Linked DNA regions of Flexistipes sp.. The protein of the gene in region 1 interacts with the protein of each later gene in a pairwise test. Links are inferred from orthologs where the notes say so. Each region holds a gene or a part of one and is shown on either strand. Other genes may lie near its edges. The genes, in order: ftsA and UMU13_RS09520.

Region 1 (17,813 bases):
CAATCGGTAAAAAGATACTAGGCCTGAGACAAAGCAAAAAATTGACACTAAGGCAGCTAAGCAAACTGTCCGGCTGTTCACTGGGATTTCTCTCTCAAATTGAACGTGACCTCGTGTCCCCCACAATTTCTTCACTGAAGAAAATTGCAGACGCTTTGGAGGTCAACATGATGTATTTCTTTGACGATCCCCACTCCAATCAGAAAGTTGTCGTAAGAAGGAATGAGCGCAACAAAATGGTTAACCCTAAATCAAAGGTCACTTATGAGCTGCTGCGTCCGCAATTCTCCGAAACGGAACTGGAAGCACTGTATATGTATCTAAAACCGGGTGCTTTCAGCGGCAAGGAGAGCCATTCCCATATAGGTGAAGAGTTTGTAATTGTTTTGAAAGGGCAGTTGGAGGTTTCAGTTGAGAACGAAAGCTTTCTTTTGGATGAAGGTGACTCGGCTTTATATAAATCCAATCATCCGCACAGCTGGAAAAATCCTTCTGATGAAGTCACGGAAGTTCTCTGGATAAATCACCCCCCCACATTTTAAAAGTGTTTATTACGATAAATTTGTTGTCTCCATACTAACTCAAAAAATTAAACAATCATTCTTTAGAAATAATAAGAACTGCCAACTATACAGATTTTTGAAAATTAATTACTCAAGTTTGCTTAACAAAAGAGCTTTATAAAATAGAAGTTGACTGCAAATTGTTTTTATAATAAAAATAATAAGCTAAGGAGGTGGCTATGAAATACATATGCACAATATGTGGTTATATTTACGACCCAGCAGAAGGTGATCCGGACAGCGGGGTGGAGCCGGGCACAAAATGGGAAGATGTACCCGAAGATTGGGTATGCCCTGAATGCGGAGCTCCAAAAAGCAGTTTCGAGCCTTATGAAGACTAAGTACTAAGTTAAGATAAGCCACCAGAAGGTGGCTTTTTTTATAGGAGGACAAAATGAAAGCGGTAAAGATAAAAGACAATATACATTGGGTCGGAGTATACGATCCCGACCTGGAAGTTTTTGACATTGTAATACCAACAAAACACGGAACAACGTACAACAGTTACCTTATTGAAGGTACAAAAAGTAAAGCTCTCGTGGAAGCCAACAAATTTGTTTTCACAGATGATTATCTCAACACAATAAGAGAGATTACCCCCATTGAAAAAATAGACTATATAATACTCAACCATAATGAGCCGGATCATTCGGGAGCCTTACCGGAGCTTCTGAAAATAAACCCCGACATGCAGGTTATTTACTCAAAGACTGCAAAAACTTTTGTCGAAAATATAGTAAATACTGAGTTTGACGGACGCTCAGTAACAGACGGAGATTCAATAGATCTTGGCGGCAAGACATTGAAATTTTTTCATACTCCCTTTCTGCACTGGCCTGACACGATGTTTACATATTTAGAGGAAGACAATATACTTTTCCCTTGTGATTTTTTAGGCGCACACTACTGCCCTGATAATATATTTAACGACCAATTAAAAAACAAAGAAGAAGCGAAAGGAGCATTTGAATTTTACTATAACTCAATAATGCGCCCCTATAAAGAACACATATTGAGGGCATTGAAAAAGATTGAACCGTTAAAAATTGACATTGTCTGCCCTTCTCACGGTCCGATTTTAAGGGAGAATCTTGATTACTACCTGAGTTTTTACAAAGAAAAAGCCGAAAGATATTACAGGAATAACCCGGAAAAACAGATTACCATGGTATATGCTTCCGCGTATGGAAATACCAAACTCATGGCTGATAAAATAAAAGCCGGTGTGGAAGAATCAGGGGTAAAAGTTAAAATGTTTGATGCTGCCGGTGACGATATCAATAATATTATTGATGAAATTGAAATTTCTCACGGTCTGCTTGTGGGCACTGCAACGATAAATGCCAAAGCGCCCAAACCTATCTTTAACCTATTTGCACAATTGGTTGCACTGAATGTTTCGGGCAGAAATGCAGGTGCTTTCGGCTCATTTGGCTGGAGTGGCGAAGGTGTCAAAATGAGTGAGGATATTTTAAAAACAATGCGGATGAAACTACCACAGCCTTCGCTAAAATTTAAAATGACACCGAGCAAAGATGAGCTTCAGGAAGCATACAACTGGGGCAACAGCTTTGGTCTCTCTGTTATGGAAGGATAAACGGACTGAAGGGGCTTAGTTCCCCTTCTCCTCTTTCTAAAAGATTTTGTATATATCCTCCTCATTGCCTGCTACATACAGCTCGTCATCTTCCTGAAATTTTATATCCGGATCGGTAATTAATTTTATTGGATTATCTTTACGTTTGAAAAGTATAGCGTTTATATTGTATTTTTCACGCAGCTTAAGATCTTTCAGAGTTTTTCCGGCAAATTTTTTGCCCAGTTTCACATTAACCAGCTTTACTTCACTGTCCACATCAATTATTTTTAATATATCAGGTCTGCTGATTCGGTGTGCCAGACGTTCAGCCATCTCTCTTTCCGCCAGCACAACTTCATCTGCTCCGATTTTCAGGAGAATTTCCTCATGTATTTTCCTGTTAGCTTTAGCGATAATTCTTTCAACTCCAAGTTTTTTAAGATTGGTAACGCATAAGATCAGCTGTTCAAGGTTGTCACTCATACCCACGATAACCGTCTTAAAATCCTGTATTTTTAATTCCTCTAATGCATCATAGTCCGAAGCATCGGCGACAACAGCTTCCGTAACCTTCTCTTTTATCTGCTCAACAAGTTTACGGTTTCTGTCCACAGCCAGAATGTTATTGCCAAGTTCAAACAGTTCTACTGCAAGTCTGTAACCGAAAATACCCAAACCGATTACTGCATAATTTTTTTCACTCATATATCACCCCAGTATTATTTTTTCTTCCGGGTAAGTCAGTTTCGAAGTTTTTTCTTTCAGTAAAAGCATAGTTATCAATGTAGCAGGCCCGATTCTGCCCAGAAACATACAGGCCGTTATAATTAATTTGCCGAAAATACCTAATTCGCCGGTGATACCTAAGCTAAGCCCCACCGTTCCTAATGCGGACGTAACTTCAAAAAGGGTATCCATAAAGGTGAAGTCCCCGAAATAAAGGAGTAAAAGCGTTGCTATTACAAGAAAAAATATGTACATGGATATAAGTGCATATGCTTTAAGTATATTAATCAAAGCTATGTTTCTGTTGAATATCACAACTCTTTTGTTGCCCCTCAGTATACTATACATTGAAACAACAGCTATATAAAAAGCCGTAGTTTTTATACCGCCACCGGTTGACCCCGGAGATGCTCCGATAATCATAAATACAATCATCAAAAACTGCGTAACAACATGAAGACTGCCTATTTCTACTGTATTAAAACCGGCGGTTCTCGTTGTAATGGCTTGAAAAAAACTGTCAATAACACTCAACGTGCCTTTTTCGAGCATAAAAATCAGTAAAGTCCCTGAGATAATCAACGCAAATGTAGTGTAAATAACAATTTTAGTGTGCACTTTTATTCTCTCATTGGAAAAAAGCGTCATAAAAATATTATAGATCACATAAAAACCTAACCCACCAAAAACAATAAGAAACATCGTTGTTATCTTTACAATACTGTTACTGCCGACAAGGCTGCTGTCAAATGTGGAAAAACCTGCATTACAAAACGCCGAAACAGCATGAAACAAGCCGTAATAAGCTGCATCTTTCAAAGCAAAGCCGTCCAGAAAAAAACCGTAACTCAGAACCAAAAAACCCACAAACTCCATTACAAATGTATAAATAACAACAATAATTAGTACTTTTTCAGCTTCCTGTATGCTTTTACTGTCAGTTATTTTGGCAACCATAAATTTTCTGGAAAAATCGAGCTCACCGCGCAAAAAAAGCAGCAACGACGAAGTCAATGTCATGATTCCTATTGCTCCCACCTGCATCATAAGCATAATAAAAAATTGTCCCCAGAAATTAAAACCAGACGTGTCCACCACAATAAGGCCTGTAACACAGACAGCTGAAGTGGCAGTAAACAATGCATCGATATAAGAAAGACCTTCGGTATGCTTTACAAAAGGCATTTTTAAAAGGAATGTACCCGCTATGATAAAAAGCGCAAATGTAATAAAAAGGTACATCCAGGGATTTATTTTAAAATTAAACATAATCAAATAAAAAAGAGAGACTTAAAAAGTCTCTCTATAATAAGTTATTTCACTTCTTCAAATTTTTCTTTAGACGCGTTACATACAGGACATTTTTCAGGCGGTTCTTCGCCTTCATAAATGTAGCCGCATACAGTACATTTCCATTTATTCATATTCTCTCCTTATAGAGCAACGACTTCCTTCACCTCAGGAATAGCTTCTTTAAGCCGCATTTCTATTCCGTGTTTCAAAGTCATAGTGCTGAAAGGACAGCTGCCACAGGCTCCTGTCAACTGCACCTTTACCACACCTTCATCACTAACGTCAATAAGCTCTACATCGCCACCGTCTGCCTGAAGAGACGGTCTCACCTTTTGGAGCACTTCTTCAACTCTTTCTTTCATAATATCTTAAACCTCCTGATTTGTCTCTTTATTTTTAATTTTTTCTTTTATTTCGTCAACAATTTTCGGATCTTTACCCACTCTCTCATAATAATCTTTAAGAGCAGCTTCAATAGCTTCCTCAGCCATTACAGAACAGTGGATTTTTGCCGGCGGCAGACCTTCAAGAGCCTCAACAATAGCATTATTGGTAAGCTCAAGAATTTCTTCCACTGTTTTCCCTTTCAGGAGCTCCGTTGCCATAGAACTCGAAGCAATCGCTGCACCACAGCCGAATGTTTTAAATTTCACATCCTCAACAACTCCATCGTCATTGATTTTGAGAAAAAGTTTCATAACATCCCCGCAAGCAGGGTTACCTACTTCACCCACTCCGCTGGCGTCCTCGATTTCACCCATATTCCTGGGATTCATAAAATGTTCCATTACTTTTTCACTGTATGGTCCTTTTGCCATAATTTCCTCCTGCTATTTGTTATAATATGGTGACATTTCACAGAGTTTATTAACAATCTCCGGTGTTATCTCCAGAACTCTGTCCACCTCATCCTCAGTATTGTACTTTGACATGGAAAATGTAAGTGAACCGGCACAAATATCATTGGGAACACCTACTGCCGTCAGCACATGAGAGGCTTCCAGCTCATCCTCGTCCTCAGCCTGGATATTTGAGGAACATGCCGAACCGCTTGCCCCGTATACATCTTTTAGCGAATACCATAAAAGGAGTGATTCGCCTTCTATATATTCAATCCAAAAACTGACATGACCGGGTAACCTATCGTTCTTGTCTCCAGTAAAGTGTATGAAGTCGAACATTTCGTCAAGGCCATTCCACAACTTTTCCTGCAATTTTTTCATCCTGGGTACATATTCGCCCATTTCTTCCTTTGCAATGCGTGCTGCTTCGCCCAGACCTACAATGGCCGGTACATTTTCAGAGCCGCTGCGGATACCTTTTTCCTGAAACCCGCCGTCAAAAAGAGGGTTTATCTTCACTCCGTTTCTAACAAAAAGTGCTGCAGATCCTTTGGGACCGTAAAAATTCTGGCCTGCAAGACTCAGCAGATCACATCCGAATTCATTTACATCAATCTCTGCATGACCCACTCCTGCAACAGCATCGGTATGAAAAAGAACCTCATTTTTCCTGCAAATCTCACCTACTTTTCTTAAATCCTGAACAGTTCCAATCTCAGGGTTAGTATGCATAACCGATACAAGTGCAGTTTCGGGGGTTACAGCTTTCTCCAGAGCATTCATATCTATCTTTCCATTTTCATCAACTTTTACTTTTGTAATATCATAGCCCTCGTTCATTAATTTTATGCATACATTCTGTACGGAAAAATGTTCTATTTCACTTATAACTATATGTTTTTTTTCTTTTATTCTATCAGTACCCAAAACACCTTTTAAAGCAAGATTATTCGACTCAGTGCCGCAGGATGTAAAAATAATCTCATCATTCTCAGCACCTATAAGATCAGCCACATATCCCCTTGCCTCATCAATTGCCTCAAAAGCTTCCCTGCCCAGAGGATAAAAATGTGCACTGGGATTTCCGTATTTTTCCGTATAAAAAGGGATCATCTTATCAATAACTCGTTTATCAGGTTTCGTTCCGGCAACATTATCCATATAGACCATAAATCGCTCTCCTTACATCACAGTTTTTTTAGCTCATCTAATATCTGCTTTGTATAAATATGCAGATAGTCACCATAAACGGTTACCATACCGTTATTCTCTTTTCTGAAAACCAACCCTTCATTGGCTATAATATCTGCCAGGTTCCCCGTTTTCCCGTACAAATCTTCGCCTGCAACATTTTCTGTATTGCCACAAATGTCCAATATAAGTCCTGTTGAAACAGGTAGCAACCTAAAAATAAAATTTTTTCTTACTTCATCCTTTATATTTGTCAAATATTTATCAAAAAGGGTGTTGCCTTCTGTTGCAACATTGAAACCCAGATTAAAATCAATAACCTTACTGTTATAGTCTGAGAAAGCCAAAAGGTGTCTTGTCTGGTTTATCAAATCATCAACACCGTCTTTGCCGAAAACAGCAGCAGGCAGACTGCATACGCCCTTAATTTCATCAATGTCATCACACACAGAGTTAAGAATATACTCCACCGGATTTAGAACTTTACAGATATCAACATCCTCAGAATAGTATCCTGCTGCATCAATAACGCTGCCGTCAAAATCACCGGCATTGCCGGCCAGACTGTCACCGCCTGGCAGAACCAGGAGAACATCTTCATCGCCAAACTGACTTAATTCTTCCATTTGAGCTGAAGGAACTTCCGACTGCAAAACAGGCATTTTCTCTTTTTCTGCATAAACATTAATGCTAACCTCAGGCATCTGTCCCTCTATTGCAGTAATAACTTCATTTAACAGTAAAGATTCCCCTGCAAAAATGCCCACTTCCATTCGCATAATAACACCTTTTTTGTCTTTTTAAAGAAGATACACATGATTTAATAAAATGCAATAGGTATTCTGAAAATTAATTTTCTATTTTTGAATATTTTAACGTGCCGTTATCCATTGTAAATCTGAGATTCTTTACCGGTTCCCGCCACCCTCCGAGATTTCTGTAAATATCGCCGTTATGTGAAATGGTTATTGCTGCGGCGTTTCCAATATCTATAATAAAAAAATCACTGAAGCTTATGGTTTTGGTCAAACCACCTTCAGCTATAAAATCCAACTGTTTTTCATTATCTATATTCACATGAACCCAACAAGTATCTGAAAAATCCAGCGATACATTATATTTCTTTTCAACAACTTTTTTCTCTTTATTTAATTCCTGCGTTATCTCATAAGGAGTGATTTCATTATCCTTAGCTTTCCCGTCACTTTCAGTTGCATTTTCTGTAATTGATGACTGGTTGTCTGTTTTCGGCGTTTGTTCCTTTTCACCCGCAATTTTTTCCGAAGAAATATTGTCATCCGGAAAGGCTTTGCTTTCATTTAAGTCAGTGTTATTTTCCGAAGCCCTGTTATCCGTAACAAGCCCTGCATTGCCCTCTGTCAGTCTTATTTCCTTATGTGTGGAATCAGAGGGTACAAATATGTATGCAAGAATTCCCCCAATAATAAGCAGGAGAAAAACAGCGGCAAATACTGGAAATTTTCTTTTCGAATCAGCAGAAGAATAATCCTCCTCCGATTCCTGAGCCTCCTGAACCTGAAAATCTTCCTTTTTGCATTCCGATTCAAAAAGACTTTTAACATCATCGTATGTGTATCCGAGATATTCCGCATATTTTTTCACAAAACCGTAGCAATGTACATATGAAGGGAGACTGTCAAAATCACCGCTTTCAATAGCTTCAATTGCCGCCTTACTTATCAACGTTGCTTTTGATACATCCTTTATACTCTTATCCTGCTCTTTTCTTTTCTCACTGAGAAAATGACCTAAATCACTCATAATAAAGCCCCATTTTTTTCAGATAAGAAGCGGCTGTTTTTGCTTCCTCACTGTCAGGCTGCAGTTCTATAATTTCTTCCATAACTTTTGCAGACTGTTCATATTTGTTCTGATTGTAATAATACTTGCCCAACTCAAGATTTGCTGGAAGAAAAACAGGGTTTCTCTTTAACGCCTTTTTCAAAATATCTATCGCCTTATCATGCTCTTCCCAGCTTTTATAAATTCTGTACATATACATATATGGAGACATGAACCGGGGGTTGGTTTCCACTGCCCTCTTAAAATACTCCAGTGCTCTGTCGTAACGCCCTTTTCCATAAAGGGAATACCCCATGTTGTAATAAATCATTCCATGATTTGGATATCCGGGATCTTCGAGCACAATTTTCCATTGTTTTACAGCCTTTTCAACATTTCCAAGAGAAGCCAATGTGGAAGCATATGCATTATGGTAGTCGGAGTTGGAAGGGTCCAGTTCAATAGCCCTCTCTAAATATTTCTGTGCTTTCAGCAACTTGTTATGCTTCAGGTAAAAAGTGGCAATTGCATAGTGTGTTTTGGCATCGTTTGGTTTATATTTCAGTGCCTTTTCAAACTCTCTGATTGCCATATAATCCTTATCTGTATTCAGATAAGCAAGCCCCATTTTGTAATGCGACTGAAAAGCATTATCATTTTTTGCCGCACAGCCCAGTATAACGAAAATCAATAATAAACTAAGCGCTATTCTTTTCATAAATTAACCTCAGCCCGTATAGTGTAAGATTGGGTTCATATTCTTGTATATATTTTGATTCATCAATATAAATGCTTCCTAAACCTCCCGTAGCCACAGCCTTTACTGAACTGCCTTCAAACTGCTCTTGAATAATTTTTTCTATTATGCCGTCTATCATTGAGAGGTAACCGAAATACACTCCGGATTTCATCGATGAAGTTGTACTGTTTCCCACAACTTTCCGGCATTTTTCTATTTCAATCTCCGGCAACTTCGCCGTCTTTGAATGCAATGCATTTACAGAAAGTTTTATACCGGGGCTGATAACCCCTCCGATATATTCACCCTTTCTGTTCACAACATCAAAAGTTGTGGCCGTTCCAAAATCAACAACGATACAAGGCGCCTTATAATATTTAATCGCAGCAGCCGCATTCACAATTCTGTCAGCACCAATTTCCTTGGGGTTTTCAAATTTAACAGGTACCCCCGTTTTTATACCGGGGCCGATAACTATGGGTTCAATATCAAAATATTTGCGGGCAAGTTTAGTAAAAGTGTAAACAAGCGGCGGCACAACACTGGAAATAACCATTCCGCTCAGCTGATCAAAGTCTATTCCCCTGTTTTTAAGAAGAAGCATAATAGTGGCAGCATACTCATCGGTTGTTCTCATGGAATCGGTTGTTAACCTGCAATTTCCTGCAAGATTGCCCTGCTTATCAAAAATCCCGAATACTATGTTGGTGTTGCCAATATCAACGGCAAAAATCATAGCCTATGTCACCAGAGTAAATTTTTGTCAGTTTACCTGATTTTTCTGCAACAATCAAGGCACCATTTGAATCGATACCTTTTTCAAGAACTTCCGTCTTTTTATTATCGATATGAATATTGACAGGTAAGTTCAGATGAGCTGAATAATCGTACCATAATTTTTCAATATTTATTTCATCATTCATAAACCTGCTGAAGTAATCCTCGAATGTGTTCATGAATAAAGCCATAATTTTTTCCAGTTCGGCATCCTTTCCCGTTTCGTCCTTTATTGAGGAAGCCGTAGGGATAATCTTGTTTACCTTTTCTGCATTTACATTAACCCCGATGCCCAGAACAATTTTTGCAAGTTTATTCCCGTTAAATTTCGTATCAATTAAAATACCGGCAATCTTTTTACCCGCATATACAATATCATTAGGCCATTTTAAGTAGCATTTAAAATAAGTTCTTAAAACATCGCACATGGCAAAACCGGCTAAAATATTGAGTGGAAGTATACGGTCACCCTCGATTTTCGGCAGAATTAAAGTAAAATATAAGTTTCCCCCTTCAAAATCAGCCCATCTACGCCCGCTTCTGCCCCTGCCTGATGTTTGCCTTGACGCAGTTATTGCAGAAAATACAGGGCACTTATGTTCAAGTGCATAGGTATTAGTGGACTGCAGCGAATCAAACACCTGCAGATTTCTGCCGAAATTTTTTGTTTTCAGGAATAAATTGTACTTATCTCTGTCAAACATTGAGTGTTGTTTCAACTAATTTCAAAAGATTTCCGGTATCGGGAGATTTGGTAAGCATTTCAACACTTTCATAATCACCAACATTGAAAGCACCGGGATTTGCGGTATATATGATAATAGGTACTTTGCTCGTTTTTCTGATTCTCTCCAGGAATTGCACACCGTCAAGCTTAGGCATGCGCAAATCCAGTATAACGAGATCAACATCCTCTTCGCTAAAACTTATCAGAGCTTCTTCACCGTTTACGGCTGTAATAACATTGTAATTCAGATCACAGAATTCATCCCGCATCAGCAGTCTTATATTGTCGTCATCGTCAACAATCAGTAGAGTTTTCAACTTATTCCTCCTGCAAAGCAGAATATATTTCTTTTTTCACAAAAATTGCAACCAATTTTTTACCCAACATCCCCTTTTCTGCCTTGACGTTTAAAATCCGCAATGTTTTATTCCAGGATACAGCTCTTTTATACGGTCTGTTTTGTGCAGTCAAGGAATCATAATATATCAATGAATCTTTCCACCATAATTAAAATTCATTTGCAATACATTTTACTTGCATATAAAATTATAACATAATTCCTTAAAAAGGGAAAAAAATATAGGAGGTTATTATGGCTACTGAAGTGGGAGAAGTTTATTACTGTGAAATATGTGGTAACAAAGTTGAAGTTTTGGAGAATGGAGCCGGTGACCTTGTTTGTTGCGGAGAAGAAATGGTGTTAGTGGATTAATCCATGCATTATCGGCGGCACAGTTTCTTAAAGTGCCGCTGCTTTTTCTATCATTTCAATACTTTTACAACATAATACAAACATATCTTGAATTTTGAGCTAAATTTTCTTATAAGCATACATTCAGTTCATATCAACGGAGGAAAAAATTGGCAGGACACAGTAAATGGGCAAACATAAAACACCGTAAAGCGGCTCAGGATGCAAAAAAAGGGAAGGTTTTCACAAAAGTCGCTAAAGAGATAACCGTGGCAGCTAAGCTTGGCGGCGGTGATCCTGAAATGAACCCGCGTCTGAGAATGGCACTGGACAAGGCAAAAGCAGTTAATTTACCTAAGGATAATGTGGACAGAGCTATAAAAAAAGGAACGGGAGAAGGTAACGAAGCAAACTTTGAGGACGTTATGTATGAAGGCTACGGTCCGGAAGGTGTGGCAATACTTGTCCAGGCACTTACGGACAATAAAAACAGAACCGTTTCTGAAGTACGCAGCACAATGGCTAAGAAAAACGGCAATATGGGTGAAGCAGGATGTGTTTCCTGGATTTTTGAGAAAAAAGGTGTAATAAGCATCCCCCTTAACAACGTCGGAGAGGACCAGATAATGTCATTGGCTATTGATGCAGGTGCCGAAGATGTGGAAACGGGTGATGACTCATACGAAATAATTTGTGACCCCGCAGACTACGAAGACGTAAAAAAGACAATTGAGTCGGAAAACATTTCATACGAATATGCCGAAGTAACCATGAGACCGAAAACAACTATAGAAGTAAAAGGGGATAATGCCAAAAAAGTCATTAACCTTATTGAAGCACTGGAAGATTTAGATGACGTTCAGGAAGTTTATGCAAATTTTGACATAGATGACAGTGAATTAGAGGACGAATAACGTTGATTATCTTTGGAATAGATCCCGGCCTCAACAATACTGGTATAGGCATTCTGGACGTTTATGAGAAAAAAATATCTTATAACTCTCACTATGTAATAAAGACCAATGCCAAAAATTCTCTGCCTGAGCGCCTTAAAACAATTTGCTCCTCACTGCAGAACCTTTACACTGAATATAAACCTGAGTATGCTGCTGTGGAAGATATTTTCTATTCGGTAAATGTAAAAAGTGCAATTCTATTGGGACAGACACGAGGAGCCATAATTGCCACCTTGTTGGGATGCAACGTTGAAATGTTTGAATTCACCGCATTGCAGATAAAAAAATCTGTTGTGGGATACGGCAAAGCCGATAAACATCAGGTAAAAAAACTGGTGGAACTTCACTTGGGTAAAACATTTGACAAAAAGATCCCTCTTGATGCAACGGATGCTTTAGCCTGCGGGATTTGCCTCGGACTGAGTTTAACAGGAAAATACAATGTTTTATAGTATTTCCGGAACCTTAGTACATAAAGAACCCGGTAAGGTTGTATTGGAAACCGGCGGCATTGCTTATGAAATTCTGATTGCACTGAATACTTTCTCCGCTCTTCCTGAATCCGGATTCTCTGTAAAGCTTTATACCCATCTTATTATCAGAGAAGACGGTATGTATTTATACGGTTTTCTGGATGAGCAGGAAAAACGGATTTTTTTGCTGTTGAACACAGTATCCAAAGTGGGTCCCAAGCTTTCGCTGGCTGTGTTATCCGGGATATCAACACAAAAACTTAAAGATGCCATTTTGAGCAATGATTATCCACTCATTGCCACAATTCCGGGAATAGGCAAGAAGACTGCCGAAAGAATTGTACTGGAGTTAAGGGATAAGTTTGATGAGGTATTTGAACCGGTGGAGCAGAAAGCCTCTGCAGCCGAGGATGTTTTGAGTGCTCTGGCAAATCTCGGGTACAAGAGACAGGACTGTAAAAATATTGTGACAAAACTTTCAGGCGATTACGACGATTTTGAAACCCTTCTTAAAGAATCACTGAAAAAACTTTCCAAATAACCACAACCCGGCAGGCTCTCTCACACTCCCACTCACTCCCACATTGAGAGCTTTGAATAATCCCATATTTGTCACCCTGAACTTGTTTAATGTGTTCCACATATTTACCAACCTGTTAGGTTGGTGCCACAGGGTCTCATAAACTCTTGATAATACAAGATGCTGAAATAAATTCAGCATGACGTTTTTGTATAATTCAAAGCTCCCACATTCATATGCACTTTCACAGTCAAACATTATTGTTAACAGCTTTCATATAATCTTCGTAAAATTTTTTTTCACTAAATAAAAATGTTTTATCAGAATGATGCATAATTTTATCCGCCAGTCCATCAATATCGTTTTTGGAATATATATTTTCTTCAGGAATTATTTCAGGTAAAACCCCGACATCTGAAGCAACAACAGGGATACCTTCGGCCATAATTTCAAAAGCCACACGGCAAACGGCTTCTGAACCGGTGGAAGCAACCACCCCGAGATCCAATGCACTCAGACAGTCAGCAATGTCTTCCCTGTATCCTGTTATTACTGATATTTTTTCGATTCCGTTTTCCTTTAAAAGGTTCTTTATATCCTCATTTGACAGATTAGTTTCATAACCAATCAAAACAAGACGTATATTCTCCATCCCCTTGGCATAATAAAGCTTGCCTACAGCCTTTATCAGATTCTCATGACCCTTAACATAATCAAACCTGCCCACAATCCCCACAACATAATCCTTTTCGCCAAAACCCATTTCTTCTCTTACCCTCGCTCTTCCTTTTTCACTATAAATAAATTTTTTATCATCAACCCCTCCGTAGACAACACTGATTTTTGACGGGCTGACTCCAAGATTTTCCACATATTTGTTTTTTATAATTTCCGCAGATGTAATAATTCTGTCGCAAACAGAGTGAACAAAATAATTAAAAAATCCCTTTTTGGGCTCGCGGGTATCGCCCCTTGTACGAATAAGTTTAAAAGATTTTTTGCCGAGAACTTTCTTAAAGGCAAAATACCAGAAAAACTCCCCGCGGTGACAGTTCACAACGTCAGGATTAAAACGTTTTAAAAGCTTATTCACTTCGCAGATATTACGAAAAACTTTCAGTGGATTATTCGAATTCAGATCCAGTCCGACAGTTTCAAGAGAATACTGCCCGGCTTTATCCATCGGGGGTGTGCCTGGTAAACCGAGGACAATGACATCATGTCCATAACCTTTCAAAATTCTTGAAAGATTTACGGCATACCAGGCAGTAGCATTGTACCATCTGACATTCACAACATGCAAAAATCTCATTCTGCCGCTTAATCAGCCTGCTTCCTCAGATAAGTGGGAATCTCAAATTCCTCCTCATCAAAATCGTCCAGCGTCTTTAACCCTCTGTCCATTTTCTTTATATTGTTGACCTTTTTAATGATTGATGAACTCTCAGGCGTGGATTTTTTCACATATTCATCCAGATTAACAGTTTTTGTACTTTCCTTAACCTTGCCTATACCGGTTGCAACAATAGTAACTTTGATTTTACCTTCCATATTCTCATCAATAACCACACCTTTGTAAATTGCAGCATCTTCACCGGCATTTTCATAGATAAGCTGAGCTATATTCTGGATTTCAAACATGGTCAAATCGCTTCCACCCGTAATATTAATCAGAATGCCCTGGGAACCTCTTATATCGGCATCTGCAAGCAGAGGACTCATCAGTGCACGTTTGGCAGCTTCTTCATCCCTGCTCTCTCCTGATGCTTCACCTATGCCCATAAGTGCCATTCCCCGGGAGCTCATAATTGCTTTAACATCGGCAAAATCCACATTGATATATCCATCGCTGTTAATTGTATCCGAGATACCCTGCACACCCTGTCTTAGTACATCATCGGCAATTCTGAAAGCTTCCTGAAACGAAGTGGTTTTGTCGATAATATCCAGAAGCCTGTCATTGGGAACCACGATAAATGTATCCACATGCTCCTTCAGGAACTTCATCCCCTGGTCTGCAAATTCATTCCTCCGTTTTCCTTCCCAGTAAAACGGCTTAGAAACAACGGCAACAGTTAGCGCCCCCAGGTCTTTTGCAATACTTGCAATAACAGGAGCTGAACCGGTGCCAGTACCACCGCCCATTCCGGCAGTAATAAAGACAAGATCTGAGCCCCTGAGTGCATCTTCAATAGCTTCGGCATCCTCAACAGCGGCCTTTCTTCCCACTTCGGGATTTCCGCCCGCTCCCAGCCCTTTGGTCAGCTGTGTTCCCAGCTGAATTTTAAGCGGTGCCCTGTTTTTAGACAAAGCCTGAGCATCGGTATTAGCAGAAATAAAATCCACACCATCAATACCGGCTTTAATCATGTTGGTGATGGCATTTCCGCCGGCTCCACCAACGCCGATTACCTTAATAACTGCACCTTGTGCAATTTCCTGAAATTCAAACATAATATTCACCCCCGTAAAGTTTAGAAAAACTCTCCAAACCAGCTTTTCATTCTATCCAGAACTTTTCTGAATACTTTCTCATCGCTTCCTCTGGAAATTTTCACCTGTTGGTGCCCCTTTTTGGCAGCATGCAGAGTAAGACCAACACCTGTTGCATAAACAGGATTTTCCACAATATCAGTCAAACCACCGATGCCCTGAGGCCTGCCTACCCTGACCGGTACCTCAAAAATTGAAGAGGCCAGATATTCAATCCCCTCAAGGTTTGAAATACCGCCGGTTACCACAATCCCGGCACCCAGTATTTCAAGAAGCTGCTTTTTCTGCAGTTCTCCCAGAAACATCTGGAAAATTTCCTCACTTCTCGCCTGCAGAATTTGGGTCAGCACAGGTCTTGAAATTTTTCTGGGAGGTCTTCCGCCCACTGAAGGTACATTTATGACTTCATCTTCTGAAACAAAGTCCATCCAGACACAACCGTGCTCCTTTTTAACCTTCTCTGCTTCAGATTCCGGTGTATTCAATCCAATAGATAAGTCCCTGGTAAAATTATTCCCGCCAATGGAAAGAACAGCTGTATGGTAAACCGCATTCCGTTTATAAACAGCCATATCTGTCGTGCCGCCTCCTCCATCGATAAGGCATACACCTATCTCCTTTTCATCTTCCGACAACACGGCTTCGCTGGAAGCAAGCTGCTCAAGAACAATATCATCCACTGAAATTCCCGCCCTTTCGCAACTCTTTAAAATATTCTGGGCACTGCTCACCGCTCCGGTAACAATATGAACATCCACTTCAAGCCTAACACCGTTCATACCTATCGGGTCCTTTATCTCCGTTTGTCCGTCCAGAATAAACTGCTGAGGAATAACATGAAGGACTTCACTGCCGATAGGTACATCAACTGCAGAAGCGGATTCAATGGCTCTTTCCACATCTTTCCTGCTCACTTCTCTGTTTTTTACGGCAATTATTCCTCTTGAATTAAAACTTTTAACGTGTCCTCCTGCAATACCTGCACAAACGTTCTTAACCTGAACACCGGCCATTCTTTCGGCTTCTCTTAAAGCCTCAATTATAGCTTTAACAGTACCGTCAATATTAATCACCACTCCTTTTCTTAAACCGGAGCTCGGCACACAACCAAGGCCGATTATATCCAAACTGTCATCATTATTTTTTCGGCCGATTACTGCACAGATTTTAGTGGTCCCTATATCTAAACCTGCATAAATATTATCCTGCTTCATTCAGCACCCCTTTTACATAAATTTTCTCAGGCACTCTTAAATCAAGATATTCAAGGGATGAATATCTCTCTGTCAAAAAGTCCTTTAGCCGGTACGCTTTTAAAAAAGCATCAGGACTGTATGAGCCTTTTATTTCATAACTATCTTTGTATATTGTGAAATAGGATTCTTTTAAAACAATCTTTCTATAATTATTCAGCGAGCCCTTTTTATAGATTTCAGCAAAATTTTCTAAATAGGATGAGCCAACGGTATCTTTCATAAACACACTCATATCATTCTCACTGCATTTTACCTGTATTTTTTTGGAGTTATACGTGTAAACAAAACACTCGCTATCATTTTTACATGTAAATAACCCCTTATTTTCATAGACAATTATTTTTACCGTGGATGGCCAGATACGTTTTATTTCCACTCTTTCAATCCATTTGTCTTTGGTTATTTTTTCAGCCCTTACATCAAACTTGAAAAGGTTCTCACCCAGGTGTTTTTCATACATTTTTTTAAGTCTTTCTCCGTTTCCATTGATTACACCGGAGATTTCTATATTTTTCACATCAAAGTAATCGGAGCTGAAAATCATTTCTTTGACATTAGGATAAGCCCAAAAAGCGATAAGCAGTAACATTGCAATCATAAAAACAGCTTTCAGATAAAATTTAACCATGCAATTCTCCACTCGTGTATAGTATTTCCTCCACAAGTTCTTCAAAATTTATTCCAGCTTCGGCTGCTGCCTGCGGCAAAAGGCTCGTCTCTGTCATCCCCGGCAATGTGTTTATTTCAAGTATATACGGTGTGTTTTCCTTATAGATAAAATCCACTCTCCCGTATCCTGTGCACCCTGCGGCATTAAAAGCCCTGAGTGCCGTATCTTTAATTTCAGCCGTTTCCTTCTCTGTGCACCCTGTATTAAAAAGGTATTCGGTTTTTCCTTTGGTGTATTTGGACTCATAGTCGTAAAAACCGCTCTCCGGTTTTATCCAGATCGGCGGCAGTGCCTTGTCTCCTAAAATACCCACTGTAATCTCTTTTCCGTCTAAGAATTTTTCCACAACTATTTTGCCGTCATATTGGGCGGCAATCTTCAGAGCTCTTTTATACTCACCTTCCTGTTTTACAATTGATATACCTATTGTAGACCCCTCTCTGGCCGGCTTCACCACACACGGCAGAAAAGGAGGCTTTTGGTTATCTTTTGATGCAATTATAAATTCGGCTGT
Region 2 (14,024 bases), on another replicon or contig:
TTCAACATTTTAATTTTAAATTCGCTATTGATTTTTATAAATCAGGTGTTAGTTTAGTGACCAACGCCCTGAAAAGGGTGTATAATTTAGCTGTGTTCACATTAATCCTGTCTTTGATAAAGGTTTTTATCAATTGTGGGAACGTTCGAAACAGCAATCAAATAAAGAGGTGTAAGATGGAAGCAGGAAACAATTCAAAAGTTACCTTTCATTACACGGTAACTATCGAAGACGGAACAGTGGTTGATTCAACCAAAGAGGAAGAACCTCTTACTGTGCAGCTTGGAGAGAAACAGCTTCTGCCGGATTTGGAGAAAGAGCTGGTGGGAATGAAAGAAGGTGAAGAAAAATCTGTTGAGCTGACTCCTGAGCAGGCTTTCGGCGAAATTCAGGAAGATGCCATAACAGATATTCCAAGACAAAATATTAACCTTGACGAAAATATTCAGGAAGGCATGTATATTGACCTTACTGACGAAAACGAGCAGAATTTCAGAGGACTTGTTAAAGAGCTTAACGATGATAATGTGAAAATTGACTTTAATCATCCATTAGCAGGAAGAAAACTGACATTTAACGTTGAAGTTGTAGAAGTCAACTAAATTAAAAGGGGTGCTTTCAGCACCCTTTTTTTATTTAAGAAACATATTATTTTCTCTTTCTTTTCTGATGTTTGTTTTTTCACCGTGTCCCGGATATACTGTTACATCGTCTCCCAAAGAAAACAATTTATTTTTAATAGAGCTAATAAGCATATCCATATCCCCGTAAGGAAAATCGGTACGACCGATGGAAAGCTCAAAAAGCGTATCTCCTGAAAATACTGCTTTCTCCCTATCAAAATAATAACAAACACCGCCTGGAGAATGCCCCGGGGTATGTATAACTTTGAAGGACAACCCGTCAAAATCAAACAAATCCCCATCTTTAACATATTCATCAATTTCAGGGCTTTCCACCCCCATAACACCGAAGAAAGCACCGTGGCTAGCACTTTCTTTCACCAGAAAAACGTCCGACTCATGAATATAAAATTTAATTCCAAATTCCTCTTTTAACCTCTTTACAGCACCTATATGATCAAAGTGGCCGTGGGTGTTGAAAATACACAGAGGCATAAGTCCCGAATTTTTGATATAATTTATTATTTTATCGGGCTCATCACCCGGATCAATTATTATACAATTTTGTGAATCGTGAATTATATAGCAGTTCACCATTAAAGGCCCAACCTGTATAACATTAATATCCATAAACCCCCTCCGCAGCAACAGTTTATTTATGATTCAATAATATTGTAACCGGTCCGTCATTAACAAGGGAAATTTTCATATAGGCACCGAATTCCCCTGTTTTTACCTTTCCACTGCCCATAATTTTTTTGCACTCATTTACAAATTTTTCATAATACATCTTCGCACTTTCCGGCTCCATTGCATTTGAAAAATCCGGCCGCTTCCCTTTCTTACAGGAAGCAGAAAGAGTAAACTGACTTATAACCATAATCTCTCCGCCAATATCCTGAACAGAGTTACTCATTTTGCCGTTATCATCTTCAAAAATTCTCAGTCCGCAAGCTTTATCAGCCAGCCATGAGCAGGAATTTTCTCCATCTGATTTTTCCACTCCAATAAAAATCAGCAGTCCTCTGCCTATATTCCTTTCCTCTTCTGCATTGATATTAACCGCTGCACTGTCAACACGCTGGACACAACAAATCATTTCAACACCTGCCGGATAGACACTCGAAACATATAAAGACTGAGAAAATACACGCAAACACTCAATCCGATGATAATTAAAACATGGATGCCCGCATTCTTCAAGGATAAAAGGAAAATCAGCATGAGAAGACTTGATGTGAAAATTTTCAGAACAGTTCTTTTGTATTTTTTTATACTGAAAGTATAATATTTAATACCTGTATAGAGCAAAACTGCATTAATACCCGCGCTGATACTGGATGCCAAAGCTATACCGGAGTGCCCCATAAAATTTATAAATATCAGAATAAAAGCTATATTGGCAAGAAAACTTACAAAAGCAAATTTAACAGGAGTAAGCGTGTCTTTAACAGAGTGGTAAACCCTTGTGAACAAATTTACAAAAGAATAGCAGATAAGTCCAATCGTATACATTCGCAAAGCAGATGCCGTGGCAAATGTATCTTTTGACGAAAAGATTTTGTACTCGAAAATAAGACTGCAAATTTCATTTGAAAGGAAAAACATTCCCAGCGATGCAGGTACAATAACCATAATTATAGCCAGCACAGATTTGTCTATAAGTTTATTAACATTGTTAAGGTCATTTCTGCTGTAGGAATTGCTGATTTCCGAAAGTGAAACGGTACTGAACGCTATCGAAAAAACACCGAGTGGAAACTGAAAAAGCCTGCTTGCATAGTACAGATATGAAATACTGCCCGTTGAAAGAAAAGAGGCAATTATTCTTCCAATGGTAAAATTAAGCTGATTTATGCCAACACCGCCTATTGACGGAATTATCAACTTGAAAGTTTTCTTCACCATTTTGTCTATGCGGTTTTTTCGGTTTATACGAAAACCTTTGATGAGAGAGTAAATGAGTATATAAATCAGCTGTAAAACTCCCCCGATCAATGCACCCCATGCCAGATAAGTCACGCTGCCGCCGAAATACCCTCCCAGAAAAGCCGATACAATCATAGAAACATTCAAAACTGCAGTTGAGGATAACGGAATATAATAACTGCCTATCACATGCAGATACCCGGAAAGCAGCCCGCATATACTCACGATGACAAGATAAGGCATCACAATCCTGAGCATATGTGATGCAGCAGCAATTACTTCAGGATCATTCAGATAACCGGGTATAAACAGCAGAACTGCATAATCGGAAAATATTATAAAAACTGCGGTAATACTCAAAGTAAAAAACGTAAGCACCAATATAAGATCGGTTAAATATTTGTATGCATTATCAGGGCTTCTATGCATCTTATCACTCATTATCGGAACAAAAGCAGAAGAAAGAGCCCCCTCTGCAAACAGAGCACGAAAGAGGTTCGGTATAGCATAAGCCATAAAAAAAGCATCCGTAAATTTTGATGAACCGAAAAAAGCGGCAATTGCAACATCCCGAACCAAGCCGAGAATCCTGCTAGTAAGCACGCCGGAACTTGATTTCACAAGTTTGGATAAAAAGTTATTCATAATATTCCTAAATCCGTTAAATTAACTTTACTATTAAAAGATAGTAAGTTATAATATTTTTGAGTTTAAAAGTAAAAATATTTTTATGTTTTAAGAATCTACAGGGAGGTTTTTATGACCAAATCTCAACTTATCGAAAAAATTGTTGCCGAGAACCCCAATCTGACAAAAAAGAATATTGAGTACATTGTTAACAATGTATTCAGCAACATAAAGGATGCCTTGGGCAACGGTGATAAAGTCGAAATAAGAGGATTCGGCAGCTTTAAAGTCAGGGACAAAAAATCAAAAATCGGAAGAAACCCCAAAACCGGAGAACAGGTTAAAGTTCCGCCGAAGAAAGTTCCATATTTTAAGCCTGGTAAAGAAATTAAAGAAACATTGCTTAAATCATAATAAACCCCCGCTTTATGTTACGGGGGTTTATTAAACGTTTACTATTAAATTAACCCGCCAGCCTGGCAGATAATTTTCTTAAGCTCAGGTAAATCCCGAACCTGCGCCACAGGATGAGCCGCTTGAAGAATTTTCGGAAGAGGATGAAAAAGCTGAAATCTTCTTTTTCACATCAGTAGCCCCGCATTCCGGGCACTTTATCTCTTCTGAAAGTTTAAATACAAGCTTGCTGAATTCCTGTCCACAACCTTGGCATTTATACTCAAAAATCGGCATCCGTCGTACCTCTTTTACTTACAGATGTTTTTGCAGGGCATCAACATAGACGCCTTTTGGTTGCACGCCTATAAACTGCTCAACAACTTTGCCGTCTTTGAATATCATAACCGTGGGTATACTCATAATGCCATACTGTGCAGCAAGCTGCTGATTTTCATCAACATTGACCTTGCCTACTTTTGCCTTCCCTTCAAATTCGGCAGAAACCTGATCAAGTGTAGGAGCCAGCATTTTACAAGGTCCGCACCATACAGCCCAGAAATCCACTACAACAGGAATATCGCTTTCCAATACTTCCTTTTGAAAATTCTCTTCAGTGAATACTAACGACATTGCAACCTCCTTTTTTTGTGAAAACTAATATATAGTTTTATGAATATTTGTCAATTAAAAAGGCACCCATTTTTCAAGCCGCACACTTCACAGCTGACAGATCTCTTAAATTTACACGAGTTCAACATACCAAGTCTGGTAATGGCAAAATCATATTTAACCGGATCACGCTTATCTATAGTTTTGAAGTAATCCGTTATTAAACGGGCATTTCGGTGGCTGTTAGCCTCAGAAGAAATAATACCAAAATTTTTTGCAAATCTTAATATATGTGTGTCAGGGGGGTAAAGCAGTTCTCCTGTTTTGTAAGCCCCCCAAAGACCAAAATCCACATCATCTTTGCGAACCATCCACCTTAAAAACATTCTTAATCTTTTCAAGCCTGATTTGCCGTATTTGGGAAAAAGGAAAAAATATCCTCTCCCGGCATTATTCTCGGCGCCGAACCCTCTGGCATAATCAAGAAATCCTTCCAGGGCCTTCTCAAGACTATCTGATAAATTTACGAAAAAATTCTGAACGCTGCCGTATTGCAAATAAATTCTTTTTATCAGTGTAACCAACAGCCGGATATCCTCGGCCGTTTGAAAGCGATAGTATAGCTTTGCCTCAGAATTATCAGTCTCAAAAGGGTCATTTCCGTACCTGTAAAAAAACTTTTTCAGAAAATCCTGAATGGCGTTAACTCTCCCGTAAGCAAAAAGAGAAGAAACAAGACTTATGTATTCCTTATTTCCGTCAATTCTGGAGGGAAAAATAATGGGATCTGTACCTATAAATTCAGCACGCGTATATTGAGAGTATATATGCTCCCAAAATATTCTTTCAGAGGGACGTGATACAGAAGGCAAGTCTAATGAATTAATTGGCTTCAGTACTGCATTCCCGGCAGACACCGAACAAATTAAGTTCGTAACCTTCGATTTCATCCTGCAGAGAGGTGGATCCCATATCAAGGCTCACATCAAAAACATCTTTAACACTGCCGCATTTTCTGCAATAGAAATGACCGTGAGATGACATATCCGGATCGTATCTGCTGCATTGCGGATCAACAGTCACCTGCTTGACAACACCGGCCTTTACAAGAGTATCCAGCGTATTATAAACGGTGGCAAAAGAAAAACTTTTATCGTTTTTCCTCAGCTGGTCAAAAATTTCCATCGCTGAAGGGTGAGAAGTGTTCCCCTCAAGAGCTTCCACTATCCACTCCCGCGGTTTTGTAACTTTGTACCCAGACTTCTTAAGCATATCAAGAGCTTCTTCTTTATGCATTTTGCAGCTCCTCAGTAAAAAAAATATTTTGCCTAACAACTGTTACTTTGGAATCAATATAATTAATTTGCCTGAAAAATTCAAGGAAATTAAAACTTCCTCTATCGTTTATCTTAACATAAATCATACAATTTTCATCATCTTTTTTAACAAAATACTCTTTAAGGTCAATTATTTTTTCTCTGCCGCGTTTAGTAATCTTTTTATAGAGTGCTTTATTTTCATAAAAAGCCCCGATAAGCTGCATATAAGCTTCAAAATTCAGAGAATAAGCTGCAATCATTTCATCGCTCATTTTATTCTCAAACTGCCGGATACCCTTCATCCTGAATCCGGAAGGTAACTTTTTGTTAAGCTGGTTTAACAACAAATTTTTGTCTTTAACATAAGCCTTTATAATAAGCTTTTCATTATAACCTTCCATACCCACTGAGAGAGGATAAATATAACTTATCCGGGGTTGAGGATTGTACCCCTGCGAATAAGACATATCAACATCACACATTTTAAATACATGTGCGAATGCCCTGCACGTTTCAATAGCTGAAAATAGAACAGCGGAATCTTTCTTCTCAAAATCAATAATATAACTAAAATATTTTTGATCAATATCAGACACACTGTTAAACTCATTTACATTAAAAGATTTTTTGCCCGGTGATGCAAATTCATTCCTGAGAAAATCGAAATCACAAACGCCGCACCCTACACAGATACTTGTACTGCCTACTCTGCAATCTTTTGTCATTACTTCCTTTTTCGACTTTTCAAATTCTGAAACGAGGAATTCCTTCTTAACTCCTATATCTATAAAATCCCACGGAAGTTCATCTTCGGTTTGCAGAATTTTCATTGAATATTGCTCAGGAGCAGAATCGTAATTTTTAAAAGCATTCAGCCATTTATTATAGTCAAAATGCTCACTCCATCCGTCGAACATAGCCCCTGACTTTACAGCATCCAACAGTATATTACCAATGGACTCATCACCTTTGGAGATAGCAGCTTCCATAACACTCTGTTGAATATCGTGAAAACTAAACTTTATCTTCATCTTTCTGAATTCCGATTTTAAAATGTTCTGTTTATAAGTCAATTCTTCAATACTGTTTTGGGGCCACCACTGGAAAGGAGTAAACGGTTTCGGAACAAAATTGGAAACCGACACACTAACATCAAAGCCGCCTTTGCCTTTAACATTCTCCTTTATTTTTTTAACGAGAGCGGCTATCCCCAAAACATCCTCTTCTGTTTCAAACGGCAGGCCTATCATAAAATACAGTTTAGCTGTTTTCCATCCGTTGTCAGCCGCTACTTTAACGGATGATATAATTTCATCCTCAGAAAGATTCTTGTTTATAATTCTTCTCATTCTTTCGCTTCCCGCTTCCGGTGCAATGGTAAATCCCGATTTTCTGACACGGGAAAGTTCCCTGAATATATAATCTTTGATTTTATCAGCTCTAAGGGAAGGAAGTGAAATGGAGGTGTGCGAATTTTTAACAATAGACGATAATCTCACCAGCAAATCCTCCAGACATGAATAATCTGCGGCGGATAAAGAAAGAAGTGAGGCCGTTTCATATCCTGTATTTTTAAGCTGATTGAGAATATTGTTCACAATATCATCAACATTTCTCTCTCTGACAGGTCTGTAAATCATGCCGGCCTGGCAGAATCTGCATCCCCTGCTGCACCCCCTGGATATTTCCGAAACAACCCTGTCCTGTACAGCCGGAATCAAAGGTACAACCGGAGCATTTACCGTAATATCATTTTTAAAATCTGTATAAACTTTTTTCACAACATGTTTTTCCGAATTCACAGAAGGGACATAAGTGAAATCATATGAATCAAAAAACTCAAGACGCTCTCTGCGTCCGGCAAATTTTTTCCCGGCGTATTCTTCACAAATATCTGTGAAAACATGGTCCATCTCGCCTATAAAAAATACATCTATAAATTTTTCCAAAGGCTTGGGGTTATAAACACAAGGGCCGCCGGCAACAATGACCGGAGAATCACTTCTGAGACTGCTCTCTGCCGGAATACCGGAATTAAGAAGTATGGACAAAATATTGGAATAAGATAATTCGTACTGGACACTGAAGCCTAAAATATCAAACTTCTGCAGAGGGGTTTTTGACTCAAGCGAAACAAAAATATCTCCGCCCATTTTATCAATTGCATCAGGCCAGGGCATAAAGAAACGCTCCGCATAAATCTGGGAAGATAGGTTTAGATTCTCATATAAAATCTTTATACCCAGATGTGACATCCCGACCTCGTAGTTGTCCGGGAAGGAAAGACACACCCTCAGCTTGTCAGAATACTCTTTTTTATAGGAATTTATTTCACTTCCCAAATATCTCGGAGGCTTAGACACCTGAAGAAAATCGTGGAAATTCATAACACAAACACTCCGTTTAAAAATCTGCCGGTCTGTCGTATCTGCGCATAGCTATGGAATTGACAATACCAAGCATAGACATGAAGGTAACAAGAGATGAACCGCCATAGCTTATGAAAGGCATAGGTATTCCCACAACAGGCATCATTCCGACAACCATTGAGGCATTAACAAAAAACTGAAAAAAAATAAAGGCAAAAACTGCCACACACATAATTTTTGCTGTGGGCTCTTTTGAATATGCGGAAATGAACAAAATTCGGGCAAGCAGACTTAAAAAACACAATAAAATAACAGCAGCACCCACCAGGCCGAATTCTTCGCCAATCACCGAAAAGATAAAATCCGTATGCTTTTCCGGTAAAAATTTCAAATGGGACTGTGTACCCTGAAGATACCCTTTGCCGGTAAGTCCGCCCGAGCCGACAGCAATTTTGGATTGAATAACATGATAACCCGCCCCGAAAGGATCTGCTTCCGGATTAAGAAATGTAACAACCCTCTGTCTTTGATAATCATGCATATTTGCCCATATCACGGGGATACTAACCAATAAAATTGTCAATACGGCAAAAAATGTATATTTTGTAATCCCTCTGTACAAAAGAACAATCCCCCAGACTGCTAAAAATATAACGGCTGTGCCCAGGTCAGGTTGCAAAAAAATCAGCAGCAATGGCGGGACGGCAGGAATAAATTTTTTCAGTATAGGGAAAAAAGAGAAATTTTTCATTCCGATATCCTTAAAAACCCTTCCCAAAGTTATAACCCATGCAACTTTAAAAAACTCAGAAGGCTGTAAACTGAAACCTCCTATATCAATCCATCGCTTTGCTCCCATGCTCACATCACCAAAAATCAAAACATAAACCAAAGATATCACACCCAAGGTATAAATTACAGCTGTCCAGGATATTAATCGTTTGTAACTTATAAATGAGAAACCAAGAAAAAGAGCAATACCAATAACACTCCAGGTTATCTGTTTTATATAATAATCTCCCGACTGTTGAAGCTGGAGATTGTATGATGCACTGTATATAGCCATAATGCCGAGAAACAGTAACAAGACCGTTTGAAAAAAAAGTATATAGTCAAAATTTACAACATGCCGTTTATCAATCTGAAACATAACCCATACTCACCATCTTATTTATTACCGCCCCTGAAATTGATGCCGCGCTGTGTCCTCCGGAGCCTCCGTGTTCAATCAGCGAAACTATAACATAGCGTGGCTCCTCAACAGGGAAAACGCCGCCGAACCATGAGTGATCCCTGTATTTTTCCGGGACTTCTCCTTCTTCATACTGTTCAAATTTTTTCAGGCTTACCACCTGTGCTGTTCCCGTTTTTCCACCGATTTTAATTTCACTAACCCTGGCGCGGTAAGCTGTACCGTGTAATCCGTATACGGCATTATACATAGCATTCAGGAGAAAATTCCTTGTTGAGTTATCGATATCTATTCTATTGTTAATTTTAACCGGTTTAGTCTCGAATCCGTCAGCGGTTTCAAAACCTTTTACTAAACCGGGCTGATAAATCATCCCGCCGTTGAAAATACCGCTCAGCATAACTGCCATCTGCAAAGGAGTGACATTGGTATACCCCTGCCCGATTGAGGTAATTATTGTTTCTCCAGGATACCAAGGCTGATCAAACGCCTTCTCTTTCCAGTTTCTATCAGGAAATATGCCTGATTTTTCATTAGGCAAATCGATACCTGTTTTTCTACCTAAAGAAAAGTTATGTGCATATCTGCTGATAGTGTCGATACCGAGCTTAAGCCCAAGGTTATAATAATATATATCACAAGACTCCACTATTGATTTTTTTAAATCCACTTCGCCATGGCCGGATTCTTTCCAGCACTTATAATCATAACTGCCGTAATAGAACACTCCGTTACACTCAAAAGTAGTATCAGGGGTAATTTCATTTTCCGTCAAGGCGGTTGCAGCCATTAAAATTTTAAAGACAGAACCCGGTGGATAAGAGCCTTCAATAGCTCTGTTTAACATGGGTTTGTCCTGATCATTTGTTATAGCTTTCCAATAATCACTTTTTATAAAAGGAACAAACTTGTTCAAGTCATAAGATGGGTTTGTCGCCATAAGCAAAACCTTATTGTTGTAAATATTAAGAACAACTATTGCTCCTTTTTTTCCCTTCAAAAGTTCCATTCCAAACTTCTGAAGGTCATAATCCATGCTGAGCACAACATTTGCACCCGGTTTTGCATGTTTCGTTTTCAAAACTTTAACAACCTGACCAAAACTGTTAACCTCAACCTGTTTGGCACCGTTAACCCCTTTAAGTCTTTCTTCGTATTCCTTCTCCAAACCGGTCTTTCCTATTAAATCACCAGGTCTGTACCCATTATACTTTTTCAACTCACTATCGTTAACTTCCCCCATGTATCCAACCAAATTACTGTATGCAAAACCGTCTTTGTAATTTCTTACGGCCTCCATATCTATTCTGATTCCTGGATAATTTTTCAAATTTTCATAAAGGTAAGATACTTGTTTGAAAGTTAGACCCCTGAAGATGGTAACCGGGTCATAGTAGTATCCTTTCAAAATCTTCTCTTTAGCCTCTTCAACGTTTATATTCACAACATTTTTTAACTTATCAAACAGCCTGTCCAGATTCCTGGTATCCTCTCTGATAACACTGAGATTGTAACTGGGGGCATTCTTAACCAAAATTTCACCATCTCTATCCTTTATAAACCCCCGGGGAGCCTTAATTCTTAATATTCTGATACGGTTATCTTCCGAAAGCCGCTTATATTTGTCATGCACAACCACCTGAAGATAATAAAGTCTTAAAAAAAGGAGCAAAATTAAAAAGAAAGTAGCTGCAAACAGCAAGAAACTGCGTTTTTTATATTTGGCAATAACATTTTCTTCAAGAAAGCGAAAAAGCATAACCGAAATCCTTTAATGAAAGCAAAACAAAATACAGTGATGAGTTAACAACCAGAGGAATCAGAAGTAAGTTACTATCGTTAGCAAATGAATAATCGGTAAAAGAAAAAGCGATAACTACAAAGATAGTATAACTCAGAAATGAATACAGCAGTTTAATCAGCAGGTTGTTATAATCAAAAAGCGTAATAAGCAGTCTTTTTGTAAAGTAAAATAAAATTATGCTCAAAACAGAAATACCGAAAATTCCGAATGTTATAAAATCGTTAAACATACCAAGTAAAAATGCATGCGGAATCAGATTTTCACTATCCACTTCATGTTCCAAGGCAAAATATATTAAAAAAGGGTAATTTATGTAATTGAGCACCCCGTCAAAAATCATAAACAGAACATAACAGACAATCAAAGCCACTGTGATTTTGATGTACCTTTTATTCTTCATCTTTTACTACTAATACGTTTTCAAGTTTATAAAAATTTACCTTTTGCTCCACAAATATCTTCTGAAAAATACCGTTCACAGATTCCGTGTTTTTTACAGCGTTACCCACCGGTATACCTTTAGGATAAAGTCCTCCAAGTCCCGAGGTAATAAAAAGGTCTCCTTTTGAGACTTCATCCAGTTTGTCGTAAAAATCAACCACCAATTTACCTTGCCCATCGCCACTGAGAATTCCGACTGTTCTTGTATTAAAGTTCATAACGCTGACATAACTGTTCACATTCAGAATAACATTCACCCTCGCAGAGCTGCGGTAAACCTCCACAACCTTGCCCACAAGCCCCTCATAGCTGACAACCGCATCATTAATTTCCACACCGTCCGTACTTCCGGCATCTATTATGATGTATTTTAAAAAGCCTTCTATATTACGTCCTATCACATTGCAAGCTATTGTCCGGAAATCATAAGCTTTTTTAAAGTTCAGTAATTTTTTTAATCGATTATATTCAGTTAATTTTTCACTTAAAATACTGTTTTCAAGTTTAAGTTGCCGAATCTTTTCTCTGAGCTCTTCATTGTTTTTCTTTACACCAACAAGGTTTATGTAATCATCGTAAATATTGGAAATATAACTCGTTGTCATCTCTGTATAATAAAGAACAGGATTCAGTATATTACCGAAAATTCCCCTGAACACTTTTTGGGATTCAGGAACTCTCGTCTGAAGAAGAATGATTAGAATTAAAAGTATAACAACTGCTATAAATTTTCTTCTAAAAATCATCAAACTACGGAAACTTTCTTAAGCAAATCAATTTCATCAAGCACCTTGCCGGCTCCGAGCGCAACTGCTGTCAGAGGATCATCGGATACTATAATAGGAAGACCTGTTCCTTCAGCCAGCCTTTTATCAAGCCCCTTCAGCAGTGCTCCGCCTCCGGTGGCCACAATTCCCCTGTCAACTATATCAGCCGCCAATTCAGGAGGGGTTTTTTCAAGTGCAACTTTTACTGCCTCAACAATTTTGTTTACTGCTTCTTCCAGAGCTTCTCTTATTTCACTGTCTGTTATCTCTATGGTTTTCGGTATACCTTCCACCAGTGATCTGCCTTTTATTTCTATACTCATTTCCTCTTCGCCGGGATATGCAGAACCAATTTCCATTTTTATTTTCTCAGCTGTCCAGGTACCGATAAGAAGATTGTATTTTCTTTTGATATAATTGACGATAGCCTCATCCATTTCGTCTCCGCCCACTCTCACGGAATTTGTATATACAATACCGGACAGGGAAATGACAGCAACCTCAGTAGTACCACCGCCGATATCAACAACCATATTTCCCGACGGTTCCTGAATAGGCAGCCCTGCACCAATGGCTGCAGCCATAGGCTCCTCTATAAGATAAACTTCTCTGGCTCCGGCCTGTATGGCTGAATCTTTTACCGCTCTTTTTTCAACCTGTGTTACACCTGAAGGTACGCAAATAACAATTCTGGGACGAACCAGGGACTTTCTGTTATGAACTTTCGTAATAAAGTACCTGAGCATTTTTTCCGTCACTTCAAAATTGGCTATCACACCGTCCTTCATAGGCCTTATCGCAACAATATTGGCAGGAGTTCTTCCCAGCATATTTTTCGCTTCGCTTCCCACTGCAAGTATATCTTTTGTATCATTGTTAATAGCCACCACTGAAGGTTCACTGCAGATAATTCCCTTGCCTTTCACATATATTAATGTATTGGCAGTACCCAGATCTATGGCCAGATCGTTTGAAAAATAATCAAAAATTTTATTGAATAACATTCGGTTTCCTCCGTGTTGTTGAATACAATTTTGTTGAACACAACCATGATATAGCAAAACTTATGCATCTATTCAATATAAAACAACCTTAAGAGAATATTTTCAGCATAACTGATGCTGCTGCAATTGATGCATGGCTCAATAGTGCTACAAGTCAATAAAATCCGTTTTGCCGTTATCTGTATAAATAACGGCAAAAGAAGCACTATCAGCCATATATCCTCCCAGCGTGCCTGGATTTATTATCGTCTGTTTATCCCGTTTTGTTAAATCTTTACTGTGAGTATGCCCGTATAAAACATAGGAGACATCACTGCTTATGTAATCTATAACAGATGGCTCATGAAACACAGCAAACCTGCAGCCGCCTATTTCCTTCACAAGAGGTCCCTTTACTATTTTTCCGCCGGTAATTTTAGCCAGACCTAACCATTCACCGTCGTTGTTGCCAAAAATCCCGAAATACGGCATCCGGAGTTTGTTTAAATACTCAGCGGCAAACGGTGACACTATATCTCCGCAATGAATAACATAATCTGCACCGTTACGATTGAAATATTCAACTGCAAATGAAAGATTCTTGACATTATCATGGGAATCTGAAATAACACCGACTTTCATAGTACTCTCCATATTGACGGGTGAAGATTTTATATTGTAAACACATATGGTTTTATGTATAACATTACCCTAACAATATTATCAATAGAATATAATTGTCAATAATATATAAATACTCAGGAGAGAAACAGATGGATGAACACAGATACAAAAAACTGCAGCATTTAAAAAATTCTGATATTTTACCGTACGTAAATTCATTTAAAGTCCCTTTTTCGCTTGCAGAAATCAAGGAAAAGTATGAAGGAGTACAAAAATCTCAACTGATGGAAAACAAATACAGATTTACTGTAGCCGGCAGAGTGATGTCCATAAGAGAATTC

The links.
Region 2: the proteins of ftsA (region 1) and UMU13_RS09520 interact in binary tests that used the Escherichia coli proteins (3 or more experiments, as listed by UniProt). The link is inferred for Flexistipes sp. from one-to-one orthologs.

The regions. Positions count from the first base shown.
Region 1 is NZ_JAXKVW010000005.1:40,044-57,856, reverse strand. What follows is about bases 14,472-17,470. They hold ftsA (cell division protein FtsA), read right to left. Parts: upstream 16,588-17,470; coding sequence 15,355-16,587; downstream 14,472-15,354. Other genes in these bases: UMU13_RS05145 (D-alanine--D-alanine ligase), read right to left, coding at 17,250-17,470; UMU13_RS05150 (cell division protein FtsQ/DivIB), read right to left, coding at 16,574-17,257; ftsZ (cell division protein FtsZ), read right to left, coding at 14,472-15,334. Outside these bases: UMU13_RS05265 (helix-turn-helix domain-containing protein), read left to right, coding at 1-542; rd (rubredoxin), read left to right, coding at 743-904; UMU13_RS05255 (FprA family A-type flavoprotein), read left to right, coding at 958-2,160; UMU13_RS05250 (potassium channel family protein), read right to left, coding at 2,197-2,847; UMU13_RS05245 (TrkH family potassium uptake protein), read right to left, coding at 2,851-4,137; UMU13_RS05240 (rubredoxin-like domain-containing protein), read right to left, coding at 4,182-4,292; UMU13_RS05235 (NifU family protein), read right to left, coding at 4,302-4,523; Fe-S cluster assembly scaffold protein NifU, read right to left, coding at 4,530-4,979; UMU13_RS05225 (cysteine desulfurase family protein), read right to left, coding at 4,992-6,173; UMU13_RS05220 (hypothetical protein), read right to left, coding at 6,191-6,973; UMU13_RS05215 (RodZ domain-containing protein), read right to left, coding at 7,044-7,976; UMU13_RS05210 (tetratricopeptide repeat protein), read right to left, coding at 7,969-8,715; UMU13_RS05205 (type III pantothenate kinase), read right to left, coding at 8,696-9,472; UMU13_RS05200 (biotin--[acetyl-CoA-carboxylase] ligase), read right to left, coding at 9,456-10,217; UMU13_RS05195 (response regulator), read right to left, coding at 10,210-10,557; UMU13_RS05190 (hypothetical protein), read right to left, coding at 10,559-10,729; and 7 more genes. UniProt on the Escherichia coli protein: Essential cell division protein that assists in the assembly of the Z ring. May serve as the principal membrane anchor for the Z ring.
Region 2 is NZ_JAXKVW010000014.1:50,391-64,414, reverse strand. Bases 11,068-14,024 are described here. They hold UMU13_RS09520 (rod shape-determining protein), read right to left. Parts: upstream 13,081-14,024; coding sequence 12,055-13,080; downstream 11,068-12,054. Other genes in these bases: lysS (lysine--tRNA ligase), read left to right, coding at 13,833-14,024; UMU13_RS09515 (metallophosphoesterase), read right to left, coding at 13,228-13,701; mreC (rod shape-determining protein MreC), read right to left, coding at 11,258-12,055; UMU13_RS09530 (hypothetical protein), read right to left, coding at 11,068-11,268. In the rest of the region: UMU13_RS09590 (FKBP-type peptidyl-prolyl cis-trans isomerase), read left to right, coding at 177-602; UMU13_RS09585 (MBL fold metallo-hydrolase), read right to left, coding at 633-1,253; dtd (D-aminoacyl-tRNA deacylase), read right to left, coding at 1,276-1,722; murein biosynthesis integral membrane protein MurJ, read right to left, coding at 1,719-3,197; UMU13_RS09570 (integration host factor subunit beta), read left to right, coding at 3,312-3,593; UMU13_RS09565 (FmdB family zinc ribbon protein), read right to left, coding at 3,678-3,869; trxA (thioredoxin), read right to left, coding at 3,888-4,205; UMU13_RS09555 (TIGR02757 family protein), read right to left, coding at 4,256-5,101; UMU13_RS09550 (Fur family transcriptional regulator), read right to left, coding at 5,067-5,480; UMU13_RS09545 (TIGR03960 family B12-binding radical SAM protein), read right to left, coding at 5,473-7,890; rod shape-determining protein RodA, read right to left, coding at 7,907-9,022; mrdA (penicillin-binding protein 2), read right to left, coding at 9,009-10,823; more of UMU13_RS09530, read right to left, coding at 10,804-11,067. UniProt on the Escherichia coli protein: Forms membrane-associated dynamic filaments that are essential for cell shape determination. Acts by regulating cell wall synthesis and cell elongation, and thus cell shape.